2 regions of the Halomonas sp. KHS3 genome follow, and region 2 is predicted to be linked to the other one. Evidence: riboswitches for the same ligand, from Rfam matches in the RefSeq annotation. Region 2 holds a riboswitch; the other holds the start of a gene.
What was found. Region 2 has a riboswitch for thiamine pyrophosphate ahead of tenA (thiaminase II). Riboswitches for the same ligand answer to the same signal wherever they lie in the genome.
Positions count from the first base shown of each region.

Region 1 (5,054 bases), on a different contig from region 2:
CACCCGCATGGTGATATTTAGCTGGTGGGAGGAAATAGAGATATAGCCATCGATTAGGTCACCGCAAATGTCGTAGTACATTTGGGTCAATGTGTAGAGGCGTTCGAAGCGATCCGCTACATCGTTGATGGCGTGCAGGGTTTCGCTCTCTTCCCGCGGTAAATGCTCATAGTCATAAGCGGTGAGTTCTTGGGTAATCCCCTGGTGGTAGCTAAAGATGCGGCGCATTTTAACCAGCCGGGAACGGTAAGTGATGATCTTGCGCATTAGCACATCATTACCATTTTCCAGCAGCTCGTCTTCCAGATCGCTTAACGCCGTTTCGAACTCAAGCAGGCTATCGATATAAAAGCCCGCAGAAATATACATCACCCGCAGCGCGACATGTTCCGGCGAATGGGCCAGCAAGGCTTTACCGTGCTCGTTGAATAGCCGTTCTATGGAGAGCGCTTGGCCGGGATGGAGGGTGACCAGAAATCGCTCCCCCACAAAGAAACAGACCTGTTGAGGCAGATAGTTTAGTTCGGCATCAAAGGAGGAGATGCCACGATAAATAATCAAGGTGTGATTATCAAACTCTTCAATTTTTGGCGGATGGCGCTCTTTGTGGGCATCTTGAATCGCCATGGGGTGAAACTCAAACGCCTCTAAAATCGCCCGCTCGCTTTGTTGGGACTCGCCCTGCATATCGATCCAGATATGGCTGCCAGGCGTCGCCTGCCAGACAGCCAACAGGCTTTCATCCCCCTCGTGGGTCTCACCTTCAGGGGTAGTCAGAAGAGTTCGAATCATGGATGTCCTTGCGAATAGCTAGCGTTAAGTAGGCTAACAGCACACTCACCAGCGTTGAGGCGATTAACGCCCCGACGAATGGCCCCAAGGTAGGGACACTGCCCGGAAAACTGGCGGCCACCATCCCGGCGACCAAGCTTCCTTGGCTTAACCACCCTGGGAGAATGGCACCCAGCAGCCCCGCGATGCCACCTACAATGGCGGCCAGTGGCGTCATTCGTTGCCACAGGCCCAACAGCACAGGTACCACAATGGCAGCACACAGCAGGTCGGCAATCAAAAACAGACGCAGTACTGACAACCCCTGCAAGGCAATTAATACCACCGGTACCATTACTACCACTGTCACCCAGCGGGCAGCCACCAGTGATACGCCCTGCTGCTCGCTGCGCGCGACCACCAACGAGGCAATACCATTTTGCAGCGTATCAACACTGGAGGCCACCAAGGTCACCGCTAATACCAAGGCGGGTAGCGTCAGCCAAACAGGAGCATCACTTAACAGGGCAAAAAATGGCATCGGCGGCTCGCCTAATGGCACACCACTCATCGCGGCCAATACACCCAGACCACCAATCACCATGACGACGACTACCGTCATTGCGCCACCTAACCATGCCCCGCGCCCCAGGCTTTGATCGTCTTGAGCGGCCCACACGCGCTGCCAATAGCCTTGATGGAAGAGATTGGCCGCGGTAACCGCGATCACTAGCGTTAACGCTACGCTGAGCGCACTGGTGATGGGAATGGCAGGAAGCGCAGCCTCGTTGGGAATAGTGGGAAGCCGCCATAGGGCCATGCCACCGACCACACACAGCAGTACCAGTAACAACCACGCCTGCCAACGGTCAGTGGCAAGGCTGGCCCGTAGACCACCTGCCGCAGTATAGATGAGCGTGGTAAGCGCCACGCCAATAATCACCAGTGCGGGGGGCACATCGGAAAGCAGCGCGGTAATGGCGCCAATAGCGGTTAGCTCGGCAGCTAAAAAGCACGCCATATAGGCGATTGATACCAGCGTTACCCAGCGCCTTACACCAGGGCCATAGCACGCTTCAGCAAACTCGGCGATGCTGCGCCCCTCGGGCAACGCCCGGCGAATCTTCGGCCCATACAGTCCTAAGACGATAAACGGCAGCGCAGAGCCTAATGCATAGCCTGCCAGGGCCAGCGGGCCAACAAAGGCGCCGATTTCAGGAGGAGCAAAGAGAATCCATGCGCCCATGCCGGAGGCAAGGAAGGAGAGCCCCAGGGTAGATGCCGTTTGCGAGTTACGGGCGGTGACATAGTCATCAAGTGGGCCATTCACCCAGCGAGCCCGGAGGCCTAAGTAAGCAAAGCAGCACAGCGCCGCACCAAGCACGGCTAACGTTAGGTAAAGCATGTCGCACTTCCTCCGCCGGTACGAACCGGATCAGGTTCCAGGGTCTGCGTAGCCGCATCTCAGCCCTTTTATGCAGGGCTCCCCTGGCGACAGTGAATGTAGGTGTTTTGCTAAGCGCTTTTTCTAAGTACGTTTTTGGGTACTTTTCGAAGCGCTGTCTCAAGAACTATTCTCAATCAAAATCATAGCTTAGTAAAGTTAAGGTGCGCTGGTCGCCTCTTAGCGAGGCACTCGCCCCATCAGGTAGAACTCCTCATTGGGTGGCGTACCTGCCAGGGTAACCAACCGATTCGACAAGCCAAAAAACGCCGCGATCGCGCCTATATCCCAGCAATCCTCTTGGCTAAAGCCTACTTCCAGCAGGCGGGCAAGCCATTCATCAGTCATTTCACCCACATCGATGGCACAGTGCATGGCGAAATCGAGCATCACCCGGTGGCGCTCGCTAATCGGCGCCACCCGATGGTTGATCGCCACTTGGTCAGCGAGTAGCGGGTCTTTACTGTAAATGCGCACCAGTGCCCCGTGAGCAACCACACAATATAGGCAGCGATTACGTGCGCTGGTAGCCACTACAATCATCTCTTTTTCGGCTTTGGTGAGGGTATCTGATTCGCGCTCCATCAACGCATCGTGATAGGCAAAAAAAGCACGAAATTCAGCAGGGCGATGGGCCAACATCAGAAAGACATTGGGCACAAAACCCGCTTTACCCTGAACGGTCAAAATGGTACTGCGAATATCGTCAGGCAGGTCATCCAATGTTTCAGGCACGTTAAAACGACTTAATGATGAAGACATGCTCACCTCTTTCTTGTTAAGTTTAGCCATCTCATAAAAACGGCTTAGCGGTTGTGTAACAAAAAGCTGAATTAAGAGGCTTTTATTCAGCCGCCCTACTCGCCATACTGAAGATTCGTTCTGTGACAAAAAAACATGCGCTACTCTTAATAAACAGTTCGTTCAAAGGGACACTGTCATGAGCCATAACGAAGCCAAGGAACATACCCCCGGTCGTCTAAACGAGCTGTTTACTGACCCTTACCGAGCATTTGAAAATGATACCGATGAGCGTCAGCTGCACATTCGTATAATGCTACATATGCTGCTTGCCCGCCCAATGACACGGGGTCAAATGACACTTCGCGTCATTCATGGCTGGGAAAATGGCGGCTGTGAGCCCGAAGACCTCCAGCATGTCGACTATACTCTTGATGGCGTTCCTGACTTTAAGCGCGCTGTACAAGATTTTGAACACGCTTCTAAGCACAACACGCCGTTACCTGCCGACAATAGCGCCATTCTTGCCGCCCCGCTTGCCAATGCAATTGCAGACGCCGAAGCCGAAGGGCAAGACCTTACCAACGATATTCGCGAGACCCCTGCGCGCTGGCCAGCCTTTGAGGGTGGTTTGGCACTATATACGCTGTTTAAAATGTACCATCGGCTGATTTATGGCGAAGATGACACCTACCGCTGCACGCAGTGTGTAACTCCGCTGGGAATGCGCGAAATACATGAGTTTCACCTTGAAGAGGGTGAGTTTGCTCTGCTCGTCCCCCCCGCTGAACACTTTATGGGTAAGGAGTCGCTGTTAGTATTGCATGAAAGCCAGCTCGGCCCCATTGAACAGCTGCTTGAAGAGAGCCTTCCGCTGTTTGACAACTTTTAAGCCAGCCACCTGGCTTGATCTGCCAAGCGGTTAACCGACCTCGTTAGCAACTGGCCCCGCTTAAGCGGAGCCAGTTAGCGCCACTTTTTTAACCCAGTGAAATCGTGCTATTGATACCACTGGAAACATTTTCTGGTTCAAACCAACGCGCCGTCACCGTTTTTGTTTGTGTCCAGAACGCAATCGCCTGCTTACCATTAGGGCCCAAATCTCCCAATTTTGAAGCCCTTGAACCAGTGAAACTGAAGTAAGCGACCGGTACGGGAATTGGCACGTTAATACCAATTTGTCCAACGTCGATATCGGTTTCAAACCGGCGCGCTACCCAGCCTGAGTTAGTAAAGATGGAGGTACCGTTGCCGTTGGGATTGGCATTGATAAAGGCAATCGCTTCATCCAGGGTTTCAACGCTGACCACACACAGCACGGGGCCAAAAATCTCTTCCCGGTAAATCGTCATATCGGCGGTTACATCGGCAAACAGGGTCGGCCCCACGAAGTTACCGTTGGGGTAACCCTCTACCTGAACCTTGCGACCATCAACCATCAGTTTGGCGCCCTCTTTCTCCCCTGCATCGATTAAACGCAGTACACGGTCACGGGCAGCGGGAGACACCAGCGGCCCCAAATCCGCATCAAGCTGAGTGCCTGGGCCTACTTTCATTGCTCGCGCCGCATCGACAATATCGCTTAGCCACTCGCGCGCCTCGCCGACCAGTACCACCACCGAGTTTGCCATACAGCGTTGGCCCGCAGCACCAAAGGCTGAGCCCAGCAGGTTATTGATCGCCTGACTACGGTTAGCATCGGGCATCACCACACAGTGATTCTTGGCGCCCATCATCGCCTGCATGCGCTTGCCCGCCGCTGCCGCTCGGTTATACAGCAGCGACCCCACATGGGTAGAGCCGATGAACGAGAGCGCTTTGATATCCTGATGATCGGCAATTTGATTGGCCACGTCCGGGCCGCCGTGCACTACGTTGAGCACGCCCGCAGGAATACCCGCTTCGTGGGCTAGCTCCACTAAGCGCATGGTGGAGCTGGGATCCTGCTCAGAGGGCTTAAGCACAAAGGTATTACCGGTAGCAACCGCCAGCGGGAACATAAAGCAGGGCAACATAATCGGGAAGTTAAAGGCGGTAATCCCAGCCCCCACCCCCAGCGGTTGATGCATGGTGTAAACGTCTACCTCGTTGGCAGCAT
Region 1 covers NZ_JWHY01000003.1:251,101-256,154, forward strand. Annotated here, with positions in the region: gene corA (magnesium/cobalt transporter CorA) at 1-792, opposite strand, end outside; gene RO22_RS10060 (sodium:solute symporter family transporter) at 764-2,176, opposite strand; TPP riboswitch at 2,166-2,271, opposite strand; gene RO22_RS10065 (peroxidase-related enzyme) at 2,396-2,977, opposite strand; gene RO22_RS10070 (hypothetical protein) at 3,156-3,848, shown strand; gene RO22_RS10075 (CoA-acylating methylmalonate-semialdehyde dehydrogenase) at 3,937-5,054, opposite strand, start outside.
Region 1: another riboswitch for thiamine pyrophosphate. It lies ahead of RO22_RS10060 (sodium:solute symporter family transporter); the one in region 2 lies ahead of tenA (thiaminase II).

Region 2 (5,054 bases):
GCTCACGCTCAGCCAGGTTCAGGGCAATGCCTTCATAATCGTGGTAAGACACCCGTTCGTGAAACTGCAGCGCAATCTGGTTAAGCCGTGTTTCAAGGCCCGACTCCAGCGACGACACCGCCACGCCAGCGCGCGTGTGAGTATGCATCACCCAGGCCGCATGGTGGCTAGCAGTATGAATCGCGGAATGGATGGTGAAACCAGCCGGATTCACTTGTTCTGGGCTGTTATCAATCTTATGGCCATCAACGTCAATCTTCACCAGCGAAGAAGCCGTAATCTCCTCCCAACGCCAACCGTAAGGGTTGATCAGGAAACGTCCCTTCTCACCAGGCACCCGCGCGGTAATATGGGTGTAGATCAGATCCGTCATGCGATAGTGGGCGGCCAGACGATAGCAGGCTGCCAGCGCGATGCGGGTTTCTTGTTCGGCGTTGCTCGTCGTGGTGCGTTGAGACTTATCGAGACTCATCAGGTGTTCCTTTGCAGCAAAGTGATTGTCATGCAACGTGGTTAGCGTTTACGTCAGTAACCGCGCGCCCGATCAACGCCCATGGCAAGCGGCTGCCCATCGCGAAGGGCGCGGGCGGTGTCGACAACCTGCCCTGCGACCACCTCTGGCAACGAATCACTAGCAATGTGTGGCGTGATGCGTAGGCACTCATGCTGCCAGAAGGGATGATCCGCAGGCAGCGGCTCTGCACGGAACACATCCAGGCTCGCCCCACCCAAATGGCCGTGTTCGAGCGCTAGGAGAAGATCGTCCTCGACCAAGTGCTCACCCCGACCGATCTGCACCAACCAAGCGTCTTTGGCGAGCTTCGCGAACAGCGCCTTGTTAAGCACGTTTTCAGTGGTAGCCGTCAGTGGCAGCACATTGATCAGATAATCGGCGCCATCCGCTGCCGCCATGACAGCCCCGTCACCTGTCAGATAGGTCACGCCTTCAACCGGGGCTTGTGGCTCGCTGCGGCAGGCTACGTGTACAGAAAAGCCAAGCGCGGCCACCGCTTTCACCACGGCGCGCCCCATGGTGCCGTGTCCCAGCACCGCCACCTTTCTTGATGCTGGCGCGCGCATCGTCAATGGCGCCCAATGCGCCTTGGCAGCATTTTGCTCCAGGGTGGTGAACTCACGCTCACGATGGAGCACCTCATGCGCGGCAAAACCCGCCATCAAGTCGGCCTGATGTGGATCCCGCACCCGGGCGATATGTACTTCATCGCTCAGGCCAGGATGCGCCAGCAGGGCATCAACACCGGCACCGATAGACATCGCCAGCTCAAGATTAGGATAGCTCTCGAAAGCCTCGTCATTGGGCAACCAGCAGATCGCAAAACGCACATCTTCGGGGTTATCGATCTCATGGGGATGGCGCAGGACGACATCACTCGCTTCATCGCGCAAGGCGTTACCATAAATGGCATCAAGGTCGAGCGAATCACTGAGATAGACGCCTAAAATCGAGTTCGTGTTGGTCATGCAACTTCCTACGGTTCACATTCGAAATAGCAGTGGCTGTAAAACAGCCACTTGTTACTCAACTGTATAATAATTCACGTACCGATGCCATGAAACGCCATTACAGCACCTAAACTCTCATCGCTGTAATGATGCTAATAAATTGTTTCCCGATAACTTTCCATGTCATACACCCTTGCATCTCCCTCACCCGCCTCCTACACTCCACCAACGAACAGCTTGACGGGGTGCCGGTGAAATCCGGCTGAGATGGCGCAGGGCGTAGCAATTAATGCTGCCGAGCGCTGATCCCGCAGAACCTGATCCGGCTAATGCGCTGCTACTTACACAAGTTCGCAGCGAGGGTACCGGCGTAGGGATCAAGCGATGGCCACGGCTGCTCTCTCACGATCGCACGCTGCCCTTCTGCGCCACTCCCTCGATCTTTTTCGCCCCCCCCTCCGGATCATTACCACCGGAGGCATCATGGGCTACCGCTTTACTGATCTCACTACCGCTTGCCAGAAAGATTGGCGCGCCTATATTGAGCACGATTTTGTGCGCCAGCTAGGCACCGCCACGCTGCCCGGGGCGTCGTTTCGCCACTATTTAAAGCAGGACTACCTGTTTTTGATTCACTTCGCCCGCGCCTATGCGCTGGCTGCCTACAAAAGCCCCACCCTCGCCGATCTTCGCCAAGCCCATGAAGGCTTGAAAGCCATTGTGGATGTGGAGCTGGGCCTGCACGTGGGCTTTTGTCAGGAGTGGGGGATTTCCGAGCAAGAACTGGAGGAGCTTCCCGAAGCCAGAGCGACGCTTGCCTACACCCGCTATGTGTTAGATACCGGCAACCGCGGCGACCTGCTGGATTTGCACGTGGCGTTGGCCCCCTGCCTGGTGGGCTACGGCGAAATCGCCAACTGGCTAAACGCCCAGCCTTCCACCCTGCGCGGCGCGCAAAACCCTTACGACGCCTGGATAGCCATGTACGAAGGCGAGGAGTTTCAGGCCGCCATGCAGGCGGAGCTTGAATGGCTGAATATCCGCCTTGCCGACATTACCCCCGCCCGCTTTGCCGAACTGAGCAAGATCTTCCGCGACGCCACCCGCCTGGAAATCGACTTCTGGCAGATGGGCCTAGAGCTGATAGACCAAGACCTCACCCACTAATTCAGCAAAACAACACAAGGAAACGACAGTAATGACTAAGACCGTAACAAGCAAAACCAGCCACTTTTTAGCCGAAACCGCCCAGGTCGATGCCGCCGCCATTGCGCCGCTGCCCGGCTCACGTAAGGTATATATCGAAGGTTCGCGCCCGGATATCCGTGTGCCGTTCCGGGAAATTTCACTGTCGCCGACCAAAACCACCGGCATTGATGAAGAGAACCCGCCACTGCTGGTGTACGACACTTCAGGCCCCTATAGCGATCCGGATGCTAACAATGACCTGCGCCGCGGTCTGCCGGAACTACGCCGAGCCTGGATTGAAGAGCGTGACGATACCGAATTTCTATCAGGCCCCACGTCTGATTACGGCAACCGCCGCGCCAACGACCCGACGCTTGCCCAGCTGCGCTTTGATCTAACCCGCACCCCGCGGCGTGCCCTCTCTACAAAAGACGGGCGGCCTGGAAACGTGACCCAGCTGCACTACGCCCGCCAGGGCATTATTACGCCGGAAATGGAGTTCATCGCCCTGCGGGAAAACCAGCGTCGCCAAACGTTAGGTACCGCTGAAGTAGAGCGGATTCTGGGCCACCAGCACAAAGGTCAGAGCTTTGGCGCCAGCTTGCCGGAGGAGATCACGCCAGAGTTTGTGCGCGATGAAGTCGCCCGAGGGCGGGCAATTATTCCTAACAACATCAACCACCCCGAAAGCGAGCCGATGATTATTGGCCGTAACTTCCTGGTCAAGATTAACGGTAATCTGGGTAACTCGGCGGTAACTTCTTCCATCGAGGAAGAGGTGGATAAGATGACCTGGGGTATCCGCTGGGGCGCGGACACCATTATGGATCTCTCCACTGGGCAGAACATCCACGAAACCCGCGAGTGGATTTTGCGCAACTCGCCGGTGCCGATTGGCACAGTGCCTATCTATCAGGCGCTGGAAAAGGTCAAAGGCGTGGCCGAAGACCTCACCTGGGAAGTCTTCCGTGATACGCTGATCGAGCAGGCCGAACAGGGCGTGGACTACTTCACCATTCACGCGGGCGTACTGCTGCGCTATGTGCCGCTCACCGCCAAGCGGGTCACCGGCATTGTCAGCCGCGGCGGCTCGATCATGGCCAAATGGTGTTTGTACCATCACCAGGAGAGCTTCTTGTACACCCACTTCGAGGAGATCTGCGAGATCTGCAAGCAGTACGATGTGGCGTTCTCCCTCGGTGATGGCCTGCGTCCTGGCTCAGTGGCCGATGCCAATGACGAAGCACAGATGGCGGAGCTAAAAACCTTGGGCGAGCTGACCCATATTGCCTGGAAGCACGATGTGCAGGTGATGATCGAAGGCCCCGGCCACGTGCCCATGCACCTGGTGAAAGAGAACATGGATAAGCAGTTGGAATACTGCGACGAAGCGCCCTTCTATACCTTAGGCCCGCTGGTAACCGATATAGCCCCCGGCTACGACCACATTACCTCGGGCATTGGGGCGGCGATGATCGGCTGGTTTGGCTGCGCCATGCTCTGCTACGTCACCCCCAAAGAGCACCTGGGCCTGCCCAATAAAGACGACGTCAAAACCGGCATCATTACCTACAAGATTGCTGCCCACGCGGCGGATCTCGCCAAGGGCCACCCGGCAGCGCAGCGGCGGGATAATGCACTCTCTAAGGCACGCTTCGAGTTCCGCTGGGAAGACCAGTTCAACCTGGGGCTAGACCCGGATACTGCCCGAGAGTACCACGACGAAACCCTGCCCAAAGACTCCGCCAAGGTGGCGCACTTCTGCTCCATGTGCGGACCAAAGTTCTGCTCCATGAAGATCAGCCAGGAGGTGCGTGATTACGCCAACGAACATGGCCTAAACGGCGATCAAGAAGCGGTGATGAAAGGCATGGAAGAGCAGGCAGAGAAGTTCCGCAACAAAGGCAGTGAGCTGTATCAGGAAGTTTAAATCTACCAACGCACGATAATTTACTGCTTGCTGCGGCTTTTCCCTGGGGAGCGCTAAAAAATGGCCGCAACCTCCCATCGCTTGTGTGCTCCTTTGTTTTCTAGCGCTGCCCCAAAAGTATGGCTTAACAGTAGTTTTGCGCAACGTAGCTCATTTAACATTTGAGAGTGACGAAAAAAACCTTGGTATAGCTACCCAGCTCATAGCAAATACTATCAATTAAATACCGACTAGTCGGTATTTAATTGACCTAAATCAAAATCACAATTAATAATAATAGGATAATAGAATCCGTTTATTACGTTCTGTGATGCGCCACCGCTGGCACAGAGCGACGAGCTTAAGCCCTTTGGCCCTGGCCCATCCTCTGAGCTGCTCATCAATCGTCTGGCCATCCGCCAACCGAGGATGCAACATTATGAAGTTCAGCAGTAAAAGACAGTGGTTCAAGGGCCTGGCAGCCATAGTTGTT
Region 2 covers NZ_JWHY01000002.1:734,037-739,090, reverse strand. Annotated here, with positions in the region: gene RO22_RS05490 (class II aldolase/adducin family protein) at 1-472, opposite strand, end outside; gene RO22_RS05485 (NAD(P)-dependent oxidoreductase) at 526-1,482, opposite strand; TPP riboswitch at 1,696-1,858, shown strand; gene tenA (thiaminase II) at 1,948-2,631, shown strand; gene thiC (phosphomethylpyrimidine synthase ThiC) at 2,663-4,582, shown strand; gene RO22_RS05470 (HlyD family secretion protein) at 5,001-5,054, shown strand, end outside.